3 regions of the Micromonospora sp. NPDC048839 genome follow, and region 3 is predicted to be linked to each of the others. Evidence: riboswitches for the same ligand, from Rfam matches in the RefSeq annotation. Region 3 holds a riboswitch; each other region holds the start of a gene.
What was found. Region 3 has a riboswitch for cobalamin ahead of AB0C25_RS10935 (ribonucleoside-diphosphate reductase subunit alpha). Riboswitches for the same ligand answer to the same signal wherever they lie in the genome.
Positions count from the first base shown of each region.

Region 1: another riboswitch for cobalamin. It lies ahead of cobN (cobaltochelatase subunit CobN); the one in region 3 lies ahead of AB0C25_RS10935 (ribonucleoside-diphosphate reductase subunit alpha).
Region 2: another riboswitch for cobalamin. It lies ahead of bluB (5,6-dimethylbenzimidazole synthase); the one in region 3 lies ahead of AB0C25_RS10935 (ribonucleoside-diphosphate reductase subunit alpha).

Region 1 covers NZ_JBEZGL010000005.1:37,464-43,028, reverse strand. The annotation lists gene AB0C25_RS11425 (hypothetical protein) at 1-386, opposite strand, end outside; gene AB0C25_RS11420 (hypothetical protein) at 619-1,332, opposite strand; gene AB0C25_RS11415 (RNA polymerase sigma factor) at 1,325-1,819, opposite strand; gene AB0C25_RS11410 (hypothetical protein) at 2,027-2,362, shown strand; gene AB0C25_RS11405 (MBL fold metallo-hydrolase) at 2,374-3,048, opposite strand; cobalamin riboswitch at 3,430-3,559, shown strand; gene cobN (cobaltochelatase subunit CobN) at 3,822-5,565, shown strand, end outside.
Region 2 covers NZ_JBEZGL010000035.1:13,413-18,977, forward strand. The annotation lists gene AB0C25_RS35730 (CU044_5270 family protein) at 1-755, opposite strand, end outside; gene AB0C25_RS35735 (sigma-70 family RNA polymerase sigma factor) at 774-1,343, opposite strand; gene AB0C25_RS35740 (bifunctional 5,10-methylenetetrahydrofolate dehydrogenase/5,10-methenyltetrahydrofolate cyclohydrolase) at 1,565-2,464, shown strand; cobalamin riboswitch at 2,477-2,677, shown strand; gene bluB (5,6-dimethylbenzimidazole synthase) at 2,706-3,332, shown strand; gene AB0C25_RS35750 (hypothetical protein) at 3,504-3,722, opposite strand; gene AB0C25_RS35755 (DNA-binding protein) at 4,208-4,417, shown strand; gene AB0C25_RS35760 (hypothetical protein) at 4,642-5,565, opposite strand, start outside.
Region 3 covers NZ_JBEZGL010000004.1:508,990-514,554, forward strand. The annotation lists gene AB0C25_RS10930 (enolase C-terminal domain-like protein) at 1-1,084, opposite strand, end outside; cobalamin riboswitch at 1,628-1,845, shown strand; gene AB0C25_RS10935 (ribonucleoside-diphosphate reductase subunit alpha) at 2,041-4,359, shown strand; gene AB0C25_RS10940 (ribonucleotide-diphosphate reductase subunit beta) at 4,416-5,411, shown strand.

The DNA of each region.
Region 1 (5,565 bases), on a different contig from region 3:
AGCGTCGCGGTGATCACCAGGGTCGCCGGTGCCGTCGGGTCGGGTGACGTCGTGGCGGCACGGGCCACCCACAGGATCTTGTTGTTCGACCCGTCGCTTCGCACCTGGCGCAGCGGATGAGCGAACAGCACCGCCACGATGTCGCCCTTCGCGCCGAAGACGTGCGGTCCCCGGCTACTCCCGTGGAACCCGGCGTCCGCCCAGTCGGGCAGCGACTCCACCTGGACAGGCGAATGACAGCCCGTCGCGGCGTTCGCGGTGCTCCCGGCGTTCGCGGTGCTCCCGGTGGCGGCGGGCGGTGCGGCCGACCCACCGTCGGTCGCGGTCGCGCATCCCGCCAGCAGAGCCACCGATGCCGCCAACAGCGGCCTGCCCCATGAACCCATCTCGACCCTCCGGTACGTGTCGACGACTCACCTCATCTTCAGGACACCGGCCGCGCCCGTCGGGTTCCTAGGGCGTGTTTCGGACGTGTCGGTCGAGCCGAGCCGGAGTCCAGGCGTCGTCCGGCAAGGCGGAGCGGTGTCCGGATACCGGTGTTGTATCCGGACACCGCGACAACGCAGCCGGGCGGCGGCTGGGCCCGGCGCAGGCCGGCCAGCACGTCCGAAACACGCCCTAGCGCAGTGAGCGGGCGATCTCGATCGCCTCGGCCCTGGTGACCGCGCCCTCGAGCCGGTAGCTGACGTCGGCGTCCTGCCAGATCAGCGTCGAGGCGGCAAGTCGGGCGCTCTCCTTGCGGACCACGCCCGAACGGTCCACGTACGACAGCACGTGCGGGCCCTCGACCCATACCGCGAAGTCGCCGCCGACCTCGACCCAGTCGGCTCCCGGCGGGATGACCTCCTTGTGGAAGGACAGGTTGAGGCGACCGTCGAACGCGTCGACGCGCAGCGCGCCGCCGTCGTAGAGCAGCGTCGCGACCCGGCAGGTGCCCGCGGGGTCGGGGTCGGCGACCAGCACCCGCTCGGGCGGACCCAGCTTCGCCGGCAGACGGATCGGGAACCGTACCGCCCGTTGTGCCTCGTCCAGACCGGCGACCCGCTGCCCGGGCAGCGGCGACGCGACGCCGCCGGGCACCGTCGGCGCGGGCGCGACGGCAATGCTGACGCCGGCGAAGCGCAGCAGCCCGGTGACCGCGTCGGCGACGGCGGCACGGGTCGGCGGCAACACCGCCACCAGCAGCAGGGCGGCGAGCGCCGCCGCAGCGAGCGGACGCCACCGTCGCACCGGCCGGTGCAGCCGCCCTCGGACCTGGGCCCGCACGTCGGGCGGCTCGGGCGTTTCCAGCCAGGCGGACAGGTCCCGCAGTTCCCGTTCGAGGTCACCCATGCCGGACCTCCTCCCGGTCGAGCAGGCCGCGAAGCTTCGCCAGTGCCCGGGACGTGCGCGACTTCACCGTGCCCCGGGGCCAGCCCAGTGCCGCCACCGTCTCCTCCTCGCTGAGGTCGAGGAAGAACCGGCAGACGATCACCTCGCGGTCGCGTACCGGCAGTTGCCGCAGTGCCCGCACCAGGGCGGCGCGGCGCTCCCCGGCGAGGACCGCACCCACCGCGCCGTCCTCGGCGAACTCCGCCGTCGGGTCCGCCGCCGCGGCGCGCAGGACGAGCCCGTCGCGGCGGCCGCGCGACCGGTGCAGGTTGCGGGTCTCGTTGGCGACGATCGCGAGCAACCAGGACCGGAAGGACGACTCGCCCCGATAACGGGACAACTTGCGGTACGCCTTCACGAACGCCTCCTGGATGACGTCCTCGGCGTCCGAGCCCGCGCCGAGCAGCGCCGCCGTCCGGTACGCGGACGCGGTGTGCCGGGCGACCAGGAGGTCGTACGCCTCCAGGTCACCGGAGCGAGCGCGGGTGACGAGCGCGTCGTCGTCCAGGGGAAACCTCCGTTCGGGTCACACTCATGACACCGCCCACGCGTGGCGGGTTCCACCCCCGTCGGGTCAGCTGTCTCCCATCCGCCGTGCAGCGTATTGCCAGGATTCGGTGCTGCACTGGAGGGGCGTCGAGGGAAGGGGTGGGGCATGAGCTGGTTCAGTCGCCGGTCACGGGGCGCCGAGGCGACCCCGACGAAGCTGGACCGGGAGGCGACCCGGGATGACCTCGCCGCGCTGGAGGCGTTCGTCACGAGCCGGCGCGGGGTGGAGTTCTACCTGGAGCCGGAGACCACCGCGACGGACACCACGGTGGTGGCGATCGCCCACGACGGGGAGTGGATCCGCCGACGCACCGGCACGCCCCGCGCGGCCGGGTCCATCGCCCGCAAGCACGCGGTGCCGCTGTACGAGGCGGGCCGCACCGGCTACCCGGAACGGATGCGGGTGTGGAACCGCGCACACCCGGAACGCCACGCCCGCTGAGGCCCGTCCGCTCAGGCGGCCTCGACGACCGAGCGGGCCTGCTCACGTGTCATCGGCTCGGCGTGGCTGGAGACGTACCAGTGGTAGGTGTCGTCGAGCAGTCGCCGGACCAAGTCGAGGTCGATGCCGTCCTCCGGTCGGCGCAGGTGTGCCGGCGGCGGGTAGAAGCAGTCGCCCAGCAGCATGACGCCCGAGTCCGGCACCAGCACCACCGTCGAGTCCGTCGCGTGGCCGCCGCCGACGTGGCGTAGCCGAACCCCGACCGGCAGCTCGTCCAGATCGGCGAAGACCCGGGTGGGCGGCAGGATAGCGAAATCCTCCCAGGAGTCCACCGCGAGCGCCCGGGCCCGGAAGCTCGGGCCGAGGCGTGGATCGGCGTGTACCTGCTCGCGCAGGTAGCGGTGACTCCACGGGCGGGCGGCCTCGGCGCGCAGCAACGGTACGGCCGTCTCGTGCCCGACGATCTCCACTCCGGGCCAGGCGCAGGCGCCCCAGACGTGGTCCCAGTGGTGGTGGGTGTAGACGAGCCAGCGCGGCTGCGGAAGGCCTGCGGCGGCCAGCGCGGCCTGGATCTCCCGGGCGTGCGCGGGGCTCTGCCCAGCGTCGATCATCACACTGCCGTGCTCGTCGGCGACGACGGCGACGCCGGCCTGGACCGCGTCCGGGTCCGAGCCGCCAGGGCAGATCCAGACCCGACCGGCGAGGTGGTGGAATCGGGCGGCGCTGATGGTGATCGACCCCCGAGATTGATCGCGGACGTTGGGCCAGTGATCACCGATCCTAGGTGACCGCGCCGGATGCCACCGTCCCGCGAACGATAGGCGCAGGCCAGGGGACGTGCGCGCGTCCTTTGCTCTGCTTCAACCGACGCACCAGTAAGGCGTCGCATTGTTGCGCGGGTTGAAGCAGAGCAAAGGACGCGGCACATTGACCTGACGCCGGCGAAGCAGGGCTTCCTCGCCCGCAACCATTGGTAGTTTTCGATGGATGTCGCCCGCTTCGCGACGTCGGGTCGGCGTTGACCGGCGGCGGAGGGGTGTGGCAGCATTCGCGGCCTGACGGCAGTGAAGGAAGTCGGTGCGATTCCGACGCGGTCCCGCCACTGTCACCGGGGAGCGATCCCCCCTCGTGAGTCACGACCGTGTGTCTGCGGTTGGAAGGCCGGGGGAGAGCGTCGATCCGGAAGCCAGGATACTTCGGCCGTCGGGATGTACCCCAGGGCGTGGACACCCGAGGAGGACCCGATGACGCACGGCGTCTCATTCATCGACGATCATCGTCGCACTGCACTCCGGGGCACTGGCTTCCGGCACCGCTGAGCCGAGCGCCCGGCGCTGACCGGCCCCGACGCCCGTGTCGGTGCGTCCGGCCGCGCCGTCGTACCGGCTGACGCCGCACCCACCCGCTTCGTCCAGGTCGCCTCCGTGAGCGGCCAGGGCGTGACTCCCCGGAGCCCGCCGTGCGCATCCTGCTGCTCTCCACCGCCGACACCGACCTGCTGGCCGCCCGAGCCAGCGGCGCCGACTACCGGCTCGCCAACCCCGCGCGGGTCGCCGCCGACGAGGTACCCGCCCTGCTCGACGGGGTCGACCTCGTCGTCGTACGCCTGCTCGGCGGTCGGCAGGCGTGGCCGGACGGCCTCGCCGCGGTGCTCGCCACCGGTGTGCCGACGGTCGTGCTCGGCGGCGAGGCGCTGCCCGACGCGGAGCTGATGGCCATCTCCACAGTGCCGTCCGGGGTCGTCACCCAGGCGCTGGCGTACCTCGTCGAGGGTGGGCCGGACAACCTCGGGCAGTTGGCCCGGTTCCTCTCCGACACGGTGCTGCTCACCGGCGAGGGGTTCGCCCCACCCGCGCCCACCCCCGCGTACGGCGTGCACGGCGAGCACCCGACCGACCCGCAGCGGCCCACCGTGGGGATCGTCTTCTACCGGGCGCACGCGCTGGCCGGCAACACCGGGTTCGTCGACGTCCTCGCGGACGCGGTCCACAACGCCGGCGGCAACCCGCTGCCGATCTTCTGCGGCTCGCTGCGAGGGCTGACCACCGGCGCGGGACCGCTCGGGCTCTTCGCCCGCTGCGACGCGCTGCTGGTCACCGTGCTGGCCGCCGGTGGCGCAGTCGCCGCGGACGCCTCCGGGGGCGGCGACGAGGACGCCTGGGACGTCGGCGCCCTGGCCGCCCTGGACGTGCCGATCATCCAGGCGCTCTGCCTGACCAGCACCCGCGAGCAGTGGGCCGGCAGCGACGCCGGGCTGTCCCCGTTGGACGCGGCGATGCAGGTGGCCATCCCCGAGTTCGACGGCCGGATCGTCAGTGTGCCGTTCTCGTTCAAGCAGATCGACGCCGACGGGCTGTCGGTCTACGCGGCCGACGCCGACCGGGCCGCCCGGGTCGCCGGGATCGCCGTGCGCCACGCCCGGCTGCGGTACGTGCCCGCCGCCGACAAGCGGGTCGCCGTGGTGCTCAGCTCGTACCCCACCAAGCACTCCCGGGTCGGCAACGCCGTCGGGCTGGACACCCCGGTCTCGGCGGTCCGACTGCTCGCCGCGCTCGCCGAGGCCGGCTACCACCTGGGCGACGCGCCGGTGCCCGACGACGGCGACGCCCTGATCCACGCGCTGATCGCCGCCGGTGGACACGACGTAGAGTGGCTCACCCCGGAGCAGTTGGCCGCCGCCGAGGCCCGGATACCGGGGCAGACCTACCGGCGGTGGTTCGACCAGGTCCCCGCCGAGCTGCGCGAGCGGATGCGGGAACACTGGGGTGAGCCGCCCGGCCAGCTCTACACCGAGAGCGGCGACATCGTCCTCGCCGGGCTGCGCTTCGGCAACGTGGTGCTGCTGATCCAACCGCCGCGCGGCTTCGGGGAGAACCCGATCGCCATCTACCACGACCCGGACCTGCCGCCGAGTCACCACTACCTGGCCGCGTACCGCTGGCTGGCCGCCCCGCTCGCGGACGGCGGCTTCGGCGCGGACGCCGTGGTGCACCTGGGCAAGCACGGCACCCTGGAGTGGCTGCCCGGCAAGGGCCTCGGCCTGGCCGCCGACTGCGCCCCCGACGCGGTCCTCGGTGACCTGCCGCTGGTCTACCCGTTCATCGTCAACGACCCCGGCGAGGGCACCCAGGCCAAGCGCCGAGCGCACGCCGTGGTCATCGACCACCTGGTGCCGCCGATGGCCCGCGCCGAAACCTACGGCG
Region 2 (5,565 bases), on a different contig from region 3:
GAGATGACGACCGCCCCGGGCTCCCGTGCCAACAACTCGAACAGCGCCGCCAGCGTTCGGGGCGGCACGTAGCCCTGGAGCATCATCCGCGCGGTGGTGTACACCATGCTCTCGTCCCCGTAGACGGCCTCCTCGTCGGCTCCTTCGGGGAGATGCAGGTCGACCGGGTGGTCCCGGAGATATCGAAGCAGCTCGTCCGGATCGGTGGGCAGGTCGCCGTGGTACGCCGGCGACTGGAAGGCGTCGAGCTCCTTGTCGGGATCCCCGGGATCACCGAGGCGGAGCTCCGTCAGCTCGCTCCACCCGTTCGGATCGGTCTCCGGTCGATAGCGTCCCTGCGTGTACGCGACTCCGCCGGCCGACTGCCACAGTTCGCTCCGGATGGTCCGGTACGGGCCGCTGGCCGGCATGTCCCTGACTATCGCGAGGGATTCCGTGAAGACGTACTGGTCGGGTCGCGCGGTCAGCTCGGGCTGCTGCCGGGCGGCGTCCGCCGCCATCCGGAGGATCTCCGACGCGGTTGCCGTGGGCGGCGGCTTGTCGCCCACCCGCATGGTCTGGACGGCCAGCCCACCGGCGGTCAGGACGACGGCCAGCCCGAACGCTCCGGCGAGTCGCCAACCGCGCAGGAACCGGGTGTAACGTCCGGCGGAACGGCCCGTCGAAGCCACCTCGGCCCGTCGGGCGACGTGGGCGGTCAGATCTCTGAGGAGTTGCTCCTCGAAACCCTCGGTCGACTGTTCGATCTTGTTCATGGCGTCAGCTCCGTCTTGTCAGGCGAGGGTGGTGGCCGGTTGGGCGAGCACGGCGCGAACGACGCGACGGGCACGATGCAGGCGGACCCGAGCAGCGACCGGTGACATCCCGAGCACGGTCGCCGCCTCCGCGACACTGAGGCCGTCCACGGCGACGAGTTCGACGAGCGTTCGGGTGCCCTCGGGCAGCTCGCTCAACGCTCGACAGGTGCGGCGGGCCGCCGACTCGGCGTCGATCCGCTCCTCGATGCGGGCGATGTCATCGGGGCCCAGGTCCCGTCGTCCGGCCAGTCGGCCGGTCACCCGCAGCCGTTGGGCAGCCCGACGCCGCTCGTCGCCGATGACGTTGCGGGCCACCCCGTACAGCCAGCCGACCTGGCTGCCCCGGTCCGGCCGGTAGCCGTCCGCCGACTCGATCACCGCCAGGAACACGTCGGCGGTCAGGTCGGCGGCGAGGTGCGGGTCGTCGACCCGACGCGCCACGAACCGGCCCACCGCCTCCACGTGCCGCCGGTAGAAGACCTCGAAGGCCACCGGATCGGCCCCGATGCCGGCGAGGTCACCCCCCACTTCGCTGGGCTCACTCACAGGCCGTCCCCTCTCGTAACCGTCACACCCCTTCTTCGTAAGCCGGACCGCGGGTGTTACCAAACCCCCCGGCCGCAGGCGGCACGACCGGTCAGTTGGGCAGTCGCCCTGGTGATGCGGCATGATCGAAGCACCGGCGACTGGCGGCACGGGGATGGTGAAACCATCGGGGAGCCTCTCGCGGGCGTCGACCGCCTGGGCGCCTGCGTGGAGAATCCGTCATGACCACGACCAGTGGATCCGCGCAGCACCACACCCCGTCTGGCACGGCTCGGCTCCTGCCGGGCGCACCCGTCGCCGAAGCCGTCCTGGCCGAGACCGCCGCCGCTGCCGCAGCACTCCGCAGCCGCGGGATCACCCCGAGCCTCGCCACCATCCTCGTCGGCGACGACGACGCCAGCGCCGGTTACATCGCCATCAAGCAGCGCCAGGCCGCCGCGCTCGGGTTCGCCTCCCCGCACGTGCATCTGCCCGCCACCGCCACCCAGGCCGAACTGCACCAGGCCATTGCCCGCTTCAACACCGATCCCGCCGTGCACGGACTGCTCGTGCAGTACCCCGTACCGGGGCATCTGGACTACGACGCGGCGCTGCTGACGATCGACCCGGACAAGGACGTCGACGGCATGCACCCGCTGAACATGGGGCGTCTCGCCGTCGGCCTGCCCGGCCCGCTGCCCTGCACCCCCGCCGGCATCGAAGCCCTCCTGGCGTACCACCAGATCCCCGTCGCCGGACGTGAGGTCGTCATCCTCGGCCGCGGCGCCACCCTTGGCCGCCCCCTGGCGATGCTGCTCGCCCAGAAGCGCCCGACCGCCAACGCAGCCGTCACCGTCGTCCACACCGGCGTGCCCGACTGGGACCGCTACACCCGCCGCGCCGACATCCTCGTCGCCGCCGCCGGCGTACCCCGGATCGTGCGGCCCGAGCACGTCAAGCCCGGCGCCGTCGTCATCGGCGCCGGCGTCCGCTACGAAGGGCGGCGCCTCCTACCGGACGTGGACGAAGCGTGCGCCGAGGTCGCCGGCGCCATCACGCCCCGGGTCGGCGGGGTCGGTCCGACCACCGTCGCGATGCTGTTCCGCAACGCCGTGCGCGCGGCCGAGCGCGCGAGCCAGTAGCTATGCTGCTCGGTGGCACAAACGTTGCGAGGTGCCCCGCGCGAGTGGGGAGAATCGGGAAGCCGGTGTGAGTCCGGCACGGGCCCGCCGCGGTGACCGGGGAGCTGCCACCCACGCGTACCAGACGCAGCCACTGGCCCTGAGGGGCTGGGAAGGCGGGTGACCAGCGGAGATCCGGGAGTCCGAAGACCGGCCTCGCGTCATCGCCCCGTCAGGGGCGCGAGCGCAGCGGGAGCCTGCCTTGAACAACGGACTCTACGAGACCATCCACCGCCGCCGGGACGTACGTGCCCAATTCACCGGGGCGCCGATCCCCGCCGAGACATTGGATCGGATCCTCACGGCGGCGCACGCCGCACCGAGCGTCGGCCTCTCCCAGCCCTGGGACTTCATCCTGGTCCGCGATCCTGAGCTGCGGCAGGAGTTCCACCGACACGTGGAGCAGGAGCGGGACACCTTCGCGGCCACTCTCGACGGTGCGGCGGCGGAACGCTTCGCCCGAATAAAGATCGATGGCGTACGAGAGTCGACGTTGTCGGTCGTGGTCACGTACGACCCGGAGCGGGGTGGGCCGGCCGTGCTCGGTCGACACGCGATCGCCGACGCCGGCCTCTACTCGGTCTGTCTGGCGATCCAGAACCTGTGGCTGGCCGCAACCGCCGAGCAGCTCGGGGTCGGCTGGGTCTCGTTCTACCGGGAGCCGTTCCTGCGCGACCTGCTCGGTATCCCGGCCACCGTCCGCCCGGTGGCGTGGCTCTGCCTCGGCCCGGTCACCCACCTGGAGCAGACGCCGGACCTGGAGCGGCACGGGTGGCGTCAGCGACGTCCCCTGTCGTCGGTGATCCACCACGATCGTTGGTCCGAGTAACCAGGTGACTGCAGCCCCGGGCGCGCGAACGCGCGAGCCGGTAGCCAGGCTCCGCCACCACCGCCATCGGCATGATCACTTAATACTGAGTAGTCAGACCGGGTCGCCCACAACTACTCAGCATTAAGTTATCGAGCCGGCTTCCTGCGCTCGCCGCCGCACCGGATAACCTCACCGGACCCAGCCCAGGAAGCGCCGGTGCAGCAGCCCGGCGGACACCCAGGTCAGGTCCTCCGCGGCCCAGACCAGGTAGGACGCCATGTAGAGACCCAACGACACCGCCGCGCCGTCGAACTCGGCACGCAGCTCGGTACGCCGGGTCCGACAGGGCCAAGGGGCGTCACAGCCGCCGCAGGTCCACACCGGAAGGACCGGGCCATGGGTGGTCACTGCACCCTGTTCAGGGAGAGGCCGGCGGCGGACCGGGCGTGCCAGCGGGCGGCCCATTCCGCCTGACAACAGGGGTACGGGGACAACCACGCCCGCCACCAGCTATAGCCCGCACAGAAGCCGTCAACGCCGGGCAAGTCCACGGACAGGAGCCGCCCGAGGTGATCCTCGATCATTCCTGCTCCTCCCCTGGCCAGTGGCCGCGCCGGATCGGGATGCGGTGTCTAGCTCGGCAGGGCAGGTCCGCCCCACATCGGCAGGTCCGCCGCCATCGCCGCCACGACCAGACCGGCCGGTGGCGCCGGGCAAAGGTCAGCGCCACCGCCAGCAGGTAATCGTCGTACGGCACATGCTTCGGCACCCGACCTCCCGGCGAGTTGTCCCGCCGTCGCCTGGCGTGACCACTCCACCACACACCATTCGGCGGGGTCTTGTCAATCTGCAAGTTACGATAGTCAAGTGTAAGTTGCGCTTAGTTTCAGACCGTGAAGCGACCACGCTTGTACGGGCCTGGCGAGTTGGCCGCCCTGTTCAACGTGTCGCGGCAGCGGGTACTGCAGATCACCCGCCGACCCGGCTTCCCTGAGCCAATGGCCCGCCTGATCGGCACGACCATCTGGGATGCGGACGAGGTAGACGACTGGGCCAAGCACAACCGCCCACCACGCCCAACCGAAGGCGACGAAGACCGCTGACCCGGATGCGCTTACCGCAACGCCCTGCCGGACTGGATCCTTCAGTACCTGGACCTCGAAGGTGACGTGACGCGTCAGAGTTCCATGGCACCAGCCAGAGGTCATCCCCGGAGTCCTTGAATACGCATCGTGGTACGCGACAGCAAGAATCCCAGCGGGTCGGCCCTTTACTTCAGAGGAGGTGCCTGGATGCGGATCATTCGCAGTATCCCGCAGTTGGCACCTCAGGCTCTCCCGCTCCCGGCGACCTCCTCGTCGTCATTCTTGCCTGCGGCGCTCTTAGCTCCCCCCGAAACCAGCATCAAGATGATGGCGCCGGCAATCACCCAGGGCCAATAGTTGGTCTCCTCGCTGGGACGCTTCTCGGCCCAGGTGCGAACGTCCAGGTGGACCGCAGTGCGGCCGCCGTCAGGACGCAGCCGCTTGACAGTTAGGAGACTTCTCCTGCCGGCGTCGGTGAGCACACAATAACGCGCACCCACCCTCAACTCTTTGATCGGTATGGCACCATTCGGGACATAGTCGGTATTTGCCGAACACATGCTAAAGGTCGCTGCTGCGGATGCCTCGACCACCGCGATCTGGGTGCCAGCATTCGGACTCCGGACGAAAGCCTTGCCATTGTTGCCGACATCTTGCTTGGTGCCGAGCACGTCTGTGACGTTCCAGTCAGGGCAAAGAGAATCTAGGTCCGCGTAATAGCCCTGTGAGATGACCAGCGCTCCCTCGTGGCGTACGGCATCGACGACGCCCGTTCCGCTAGGTGTGGGTGCGATCCCAGCCGTGGAAGCACACGGCTCCGCCTTCTCCACCGGGGAACTCGCCGACGGAGCCGCGCTCGCTGATGGAGGCGCGCTCACAGAAGGGGAATGATCTTGCGGAGTTCGATCATCTTGAGCCTTCGACCCCTCCGAGGTCTGTCCCCCGTTCGCAAGAAGGCCCGCCGCGACCACGATCAACAGGCCCACAGCCATCACCGCGAGGCCAGTCAACACGCTCGGCCGCCTGAAGAACGACACCTGGGGCTCGGAACCTTCGCCACCTTGGGCAGAAGACCTGCGCTGCTGCTCAACCAAAGCCCCAGTAAACGTCCCGAGTGCGAGCAACATCCCAATGACGCTCGCCGCCCTGTCGGCCCGGTCGAGAGA
Region 3 (5,565 bases):
ACAGCCCGACACCGCCGGCGTGGGGGCACACGGGGATGTCGAACTTCGCGGCGAGCAGCAGCACGGCGACGATCTCGTTGATGCTGGCCAACCTGCCGGTGTCCAGTTGGCAGAAGTCGATGGCCTCGGCCTGGAACAACTGCTTGAACATCACCCGGTTGTGGCAGTGCTCGCCGGTGGCGACTCCGATCGGAGCGACGGCGCGGCGCACGGCGGCGTGGCCCAGGATGTCGTCGGGGCTGGTCGGCTCCTCGATCCACAGTGGCTCGAACTGCGCCAGGGCCTTGACCCACTCGACGGCCTGACCGACGTCCCACACCTGGTTGGCGTCGATCATCAGGTTGCGGTCCGGGCCGAGGATCTCCCGGGCGATGCCGCACCGGCGGATGTCGTCGTCGAGGTTGGCGCCCACCTTCAGCTTGACGTAGCCGTAGCCGGTGTCCACCGCCTCCTGGCACAGCCGGCGCAGCTTGTCGTCGCCGTAGCCGAGCCAGCCTGCCGAGGTGGTGTAGGCGGGGTAGCCGGTCCGGTCGAGCTCGGCGAGGCGGGCCGCCTTCGTGCTCTCCTTGGCGCGCAGGATGGCCAGCGCCTCGTCCCGGGTCAGCGCGTCGGACAGGTAGCGCAGGTCCGCGATGTCGACGAGCTGCTCGGGGGACATGTCGACGAGCAGCCGCCACAGCGGCTTGTCGGCGACCCGGGCGACCAGATCCCACGACGCGTTCAGGACGGCGGCCAGCGACAGATGGACGACACCCTTCTCCGGGCCGAGCCAGCGCAGTTGGGAGTCGCTGGTGAGCAGACGGTAGACCGCGCCCATGTCCGCCGCCATCGTCGCGACGTCCACGCCGACGAGGCGCTGTGCCTGGTGGACGGCTGCCGCGACGACGATGTCGTTGCCCCGGCCGATGGTGAAGGTCAGGCCGTGGCCCGCGAGTGGCGCACCGCTGCTGTCGACGCCGTCGGTGTGCAGGACGACGTAGGTCGCCGAGTAGTCGCCGTCCTTGTTCATGGCGTCGGAGCCGTCAGCGGTCAGGGAGGTGGGGAAGCGGACGTCCTCGACGGTGACGGCGGTGATCTGCGGCATGCGCTCCTCGCCCGGTTAGGCTAAAGATCAGATGATCTCTGGGAGTATACGGAGGGTCGATCCGACGCGTCAACGACGTCGGTCATCCAGGAATCGAAGACATCCAATGTTTTTTCGTGTTGGAGATTCGTCGGTGTGCGGTCTCCTCGATCGCCGTACGCGGTCCGCAATCCCTGGGCGCGGTGGTGGCAACATTCGCCGCGCTGGTAGGAACCGTCGACCCGGGGACTGCTGCGGCGCTGCCGGCCCGAGGGGGGCGGTGGTGCGGGATGTGAACAGTGGTCCAGAAGATTGGATGTCCACTTCGGAAGGCCACATTCACGGCTGAGTATAGGCAGGGATCCTTACATCTAAAGACTTAATACATCACACCTTTCCGAATGTCGACACCTGCTCGTGTGCCGCGTGCCGCGGGGGCGTCGATCCGCCGGGCCTCGGCGCGGCTCGGCTTGGTCGGGGTGGCCGGTGACGACCGTCACGGAGGTCGCCGTCGACACGCCCGGGACCGACATGTGGGGTGTGACAACCGCAGCGTCCCTATATATGGTGTCGAGCGCAGCTGGTTCGGCCGCTCATCCGGAGCGGTCGAGGCAAGAGGGAATCCGGTGGAAATCCGGGACTGTCCCGCAGCGGTGAGTGGGAACGACAGCCGTCATGAGCACTGGGCCACGAAGCGGCCTGGGAAGCGACGGCCAGTAGGAGACCGGTCAGCCCGGTCGTGCCCACGAGTCCGAAGACCTGCCAGCGCGCCGCGCACCCGCACCCGGGTGGGCGGCGGTCCGAGGCCGCGTGGGACGGCCGACGCCACCTGACCCACGCCGTGCCGGCGTGGCGTCCGCCGGTGTCTGTCTCCACGCGTACGAGGGGCCATCAGGTCTCGAACTCGCGAGGAGTGAGTGGTGACAGTCACCGAGGTAGTCCCGGTCAGTGGCGACGCGGCCGTACGGCGCACGCCGATGCAGGTTCGCAAGCGCAACGGCACCACCGAACCCGTGGACGTGAACAAGATCGTCCGTGCGGTCGAGCGGTGGGCCGACGACCTGGCCGACGTCGACCCGATGCGGGTCGCCACCCGCACGATCAGCGGCCTGTACGACGGCGCGACGACGGCCGAGCTGGACCGGCTGTCCATCCAGACCGCCGCCGAGATGATCGGTGAGGAACCGCAGTACTCGCGCCTCGCCGCCCGGCTGCTGTCCGGCTACGTCGACAAGGAGGTGCGTCGACAGGGCATCAGCTCGTTCAGCGCGGCGATCCGGGTCGGCCACGCCGAGGGCCTGATCGGGACCGACACCGCCGCGTTCGTCGCCGCCCACGCCCCGATGCTCGACCACGCTGTCGATCCCGACGGCGACCGGCGATTCGAGTACTTCGGCCTGCGCACGGTGTACGACCGCTACCTGCTGCGCCACCCCACCAGCCGACTGGTGCTGGAGACCCCGCAGTACTGGCTCCTCCGGGTGGCCTGCGGGTTGTCCCAGACGCCGGACGAGGCGGTCGGCTTCTACCGACTGATGTCCAGCCTGGCCTACCTGCCCAGCTCACCGACGCTGTTCAACTCCGGCACCCGACACACCCAGATGTCCTCCTGCTATCTGGTCGACTCTCCGCGCGACGAGTTGGACTCCATCTACCAGCGGTACGCCCAGGTCGCCAACCTGTCGAAGTTCGCCGGCGGCATCGGCATCGCGTACTCCCGGGTCCGCTCTCGCGGCGCGCTGATCCGCGGCACGAACGGGCAGTCAAACGGGATCGTGCCGTGGCTGCGCACGCTGGACGCGAGCGTCGCCGCGGTCAACCAGGGTGGCCGGCGCAAGGGCGCGGCCTGCGTCTACCTGGAGCCGTGGCACCCGGACATCGAGGAGTTCCTGCAACTGCGGGACAACACCGGCGAGGACGCCCGGCGCACCCACAACCTCAACCTGGCCAACTGGGTCCCGGACGAGTTCATGCGCCGCGTCGAGGCCGACGAGATGTGGTCGCTGTTCGACCCGCACGAGGTGCCCGAGCTGCCCGACCTGTGGGGGGAGCGGTTCGACGCCGCGTACCGGCAGGCCGAGGCGCAGGGTCGCCACGTGCGGCAGGTCCCGGCGCGGGAGCTGTACGGCAAGATGATGCGCACCCTCGCCCAGACCGGCAACGGGTGGATGACCTTCAAGGACGCCGCGAACCGGCTGTGCAACCAGACCGCCGAGGACGGCAACGTGGTGCACCTGTCCAACCTGTGCACCGAGATCATCGAGGTGTCCAGCGACGCCGAGACCGCCGTGTGCAACCTCGGCTCGGTGAACCTCGCCGCGCACCTCACCGAGGGCGGCATCGACTGGGAGCGGCTGCGCGTCACGGTCCGTACCGCAGTCACCTTCCTCGACCGGGTCATCGACATCAACTACTACCCGACCGAGCAGGCGGCGGCGAGCAACCCGCGCTGGCGGCCGGTCGGGCTCGGGCTGATGGGCCTTCAGGACGTGTTCTTCGCGCTGCGGCTGCCGTTCGACTCGCCGGCTGCGCGGGAGCTGTCCACCCGGATCAGCGAGGAGCTGTACCTGACCGCGCTGGAGACCTCCGCCGACCTGGCGCGTCGCTTCGGCGCGCACCCGGCGTACCCGCAGACCCGGGCCGCGCGGGGCCAGCTCCAACCCGACCTGTGGGGCGTCGAGGGTACGCAGGCCGCGCGGTGGGACACGCTGCGCCAGCGGGTCGAGACGTACGGGCTGCGCAACTCGCTGCTCGTGGCGGTCGCGCCGACCGCGACCATCGCCTCGATCGCCGGTTGCTACGAGTGCATCGAGCCGCAGGTGTCCAACCTGTTCAAGCGCGAGACCCTGTCGGGGGAGTTCCTGCAGGTCAACACCGCCCTGGTACGCGAGCTGAAGGCCCGCGGCCTGTGGACCGACCGGATCCGCTCGGCGATCAAGCGGGCGGAGGGGTCGGTGCAGGACATCGCGGAGCTGCCGGCCGGCGTCCGGGAGTTGTTCCGCACCGCCTGGGAGCTGCCGCAGCGGGCGCTGATCGACCTGGCCGCCGCCCGCGCCCCGTTCATCGACCAGTCCCAGTCGCTGAACCTGTTCCTGGCCGCGCCGACCATCGGCAAGCTCTCCTCGATGTACCTGTACGCCTGGAAGGCCGGGCTGAAGTCCACGTACTACCTGCGTTCGCGCCCCGCCACCCGGATCCAGCAGGCCACCGTCGCGGTCGTCGCCCCGGTGGCGGCCGACGCGGAGGCTCTGGCCTGCTCGCTGGAGAACCCCGAGTCGTGCGAGGCCTGCCAGTGACCGCCGCCGACACCGTCACCGCCGCCGCCAGCACCACCGACACGAGGACCACGCACATGCTGCTCGACCCCGGGATGGACCTCACCCTCCGCCCGATGCGCTACCCGCACTTCTTCGACAGGTTCCGCGACGCCATCCGCAACACCTGGACAGTGGAGGAGGTCGACCTGCACGCCGACCTCGCCGACCTGGACAAGCTGTCGCCGGCCGAGCGGCACCTGGTCAGCCGACTCGTGGCGTTCTTCGCCACCGGCGACACGATCGTCGCCAACAACCTGGTGCTCAACCTCTACCAGCACGTCAACAGCCCCGAGGGTCGCCTCTACCTTTCCCGGCAGCTGTTCGAGGAGGCCGTGCACGTCCAGTTCTACCTCAACCTGCTCGACACGTACGTGCCCGACGAGACCGAGCGCTTCGAGGCCTTCGCCGCCATCGAGAACATCCCCTCGATCCGTCGCAAGGCCGAGTTCTGCTTCCGCTGGATCGACTCCCTGAACGACCTGCGGGAGCTGCGGACCCGGGACGACCGCCGGACGTTTCTGCTCAACCTGATCTGCTTCGCCGCGTGCATCGAGGGGCTGTTCTTCTACGGCGCGTTCGCGTACGTCTACTTCCTGCGCTCCCGTGGCCTGCTGCACGGCCTGGCCTCCGGCACCAACTGGGTGTTCCGCGACGAGTCGATGCACATGGCGTTCGCGTTCGACGTCGTCGACACCGTCCGCGCCGAGGAACCGGACCTGTTCGACGACGACCTCGCCGACCAGGTGCGGCAGATGCTCGTCGAGGCCGTCGAGTGTGAGGTGCAGTTCGCCGAGGACCTGGTGGGCCACGGGGTGCCCGGCCTGACGTTGGCCGACATGCGGGAGTATCTCCAACACGTCGCCGACCGCCGCCTCGCCCAGCTCGGCATCGCGCCGCACTACGGGTCGAGCAACCCGTTCGGCTTCATGGAGTTGCAGGACGTGCAGGAGCTGTCCAACTTCTTCGAGCGGCGCGTCTCGGCGTACCAGGTCGGGGTGGAAGGCACCGTCGCCTTCGACGACGACTTCTAGGCGAGTAATTCCCAACCCTGGCTGGGGCGGTGAGCGCAGCTGGCGGTGACCGTCGGTCACCTCCGTGAGGGCCGACGCGGTAGTGAACGGTATACCTGTGAGTCATAGTTATGACTCACAGGTATACCGCTCAACAGCACAACGCCATGGCGGC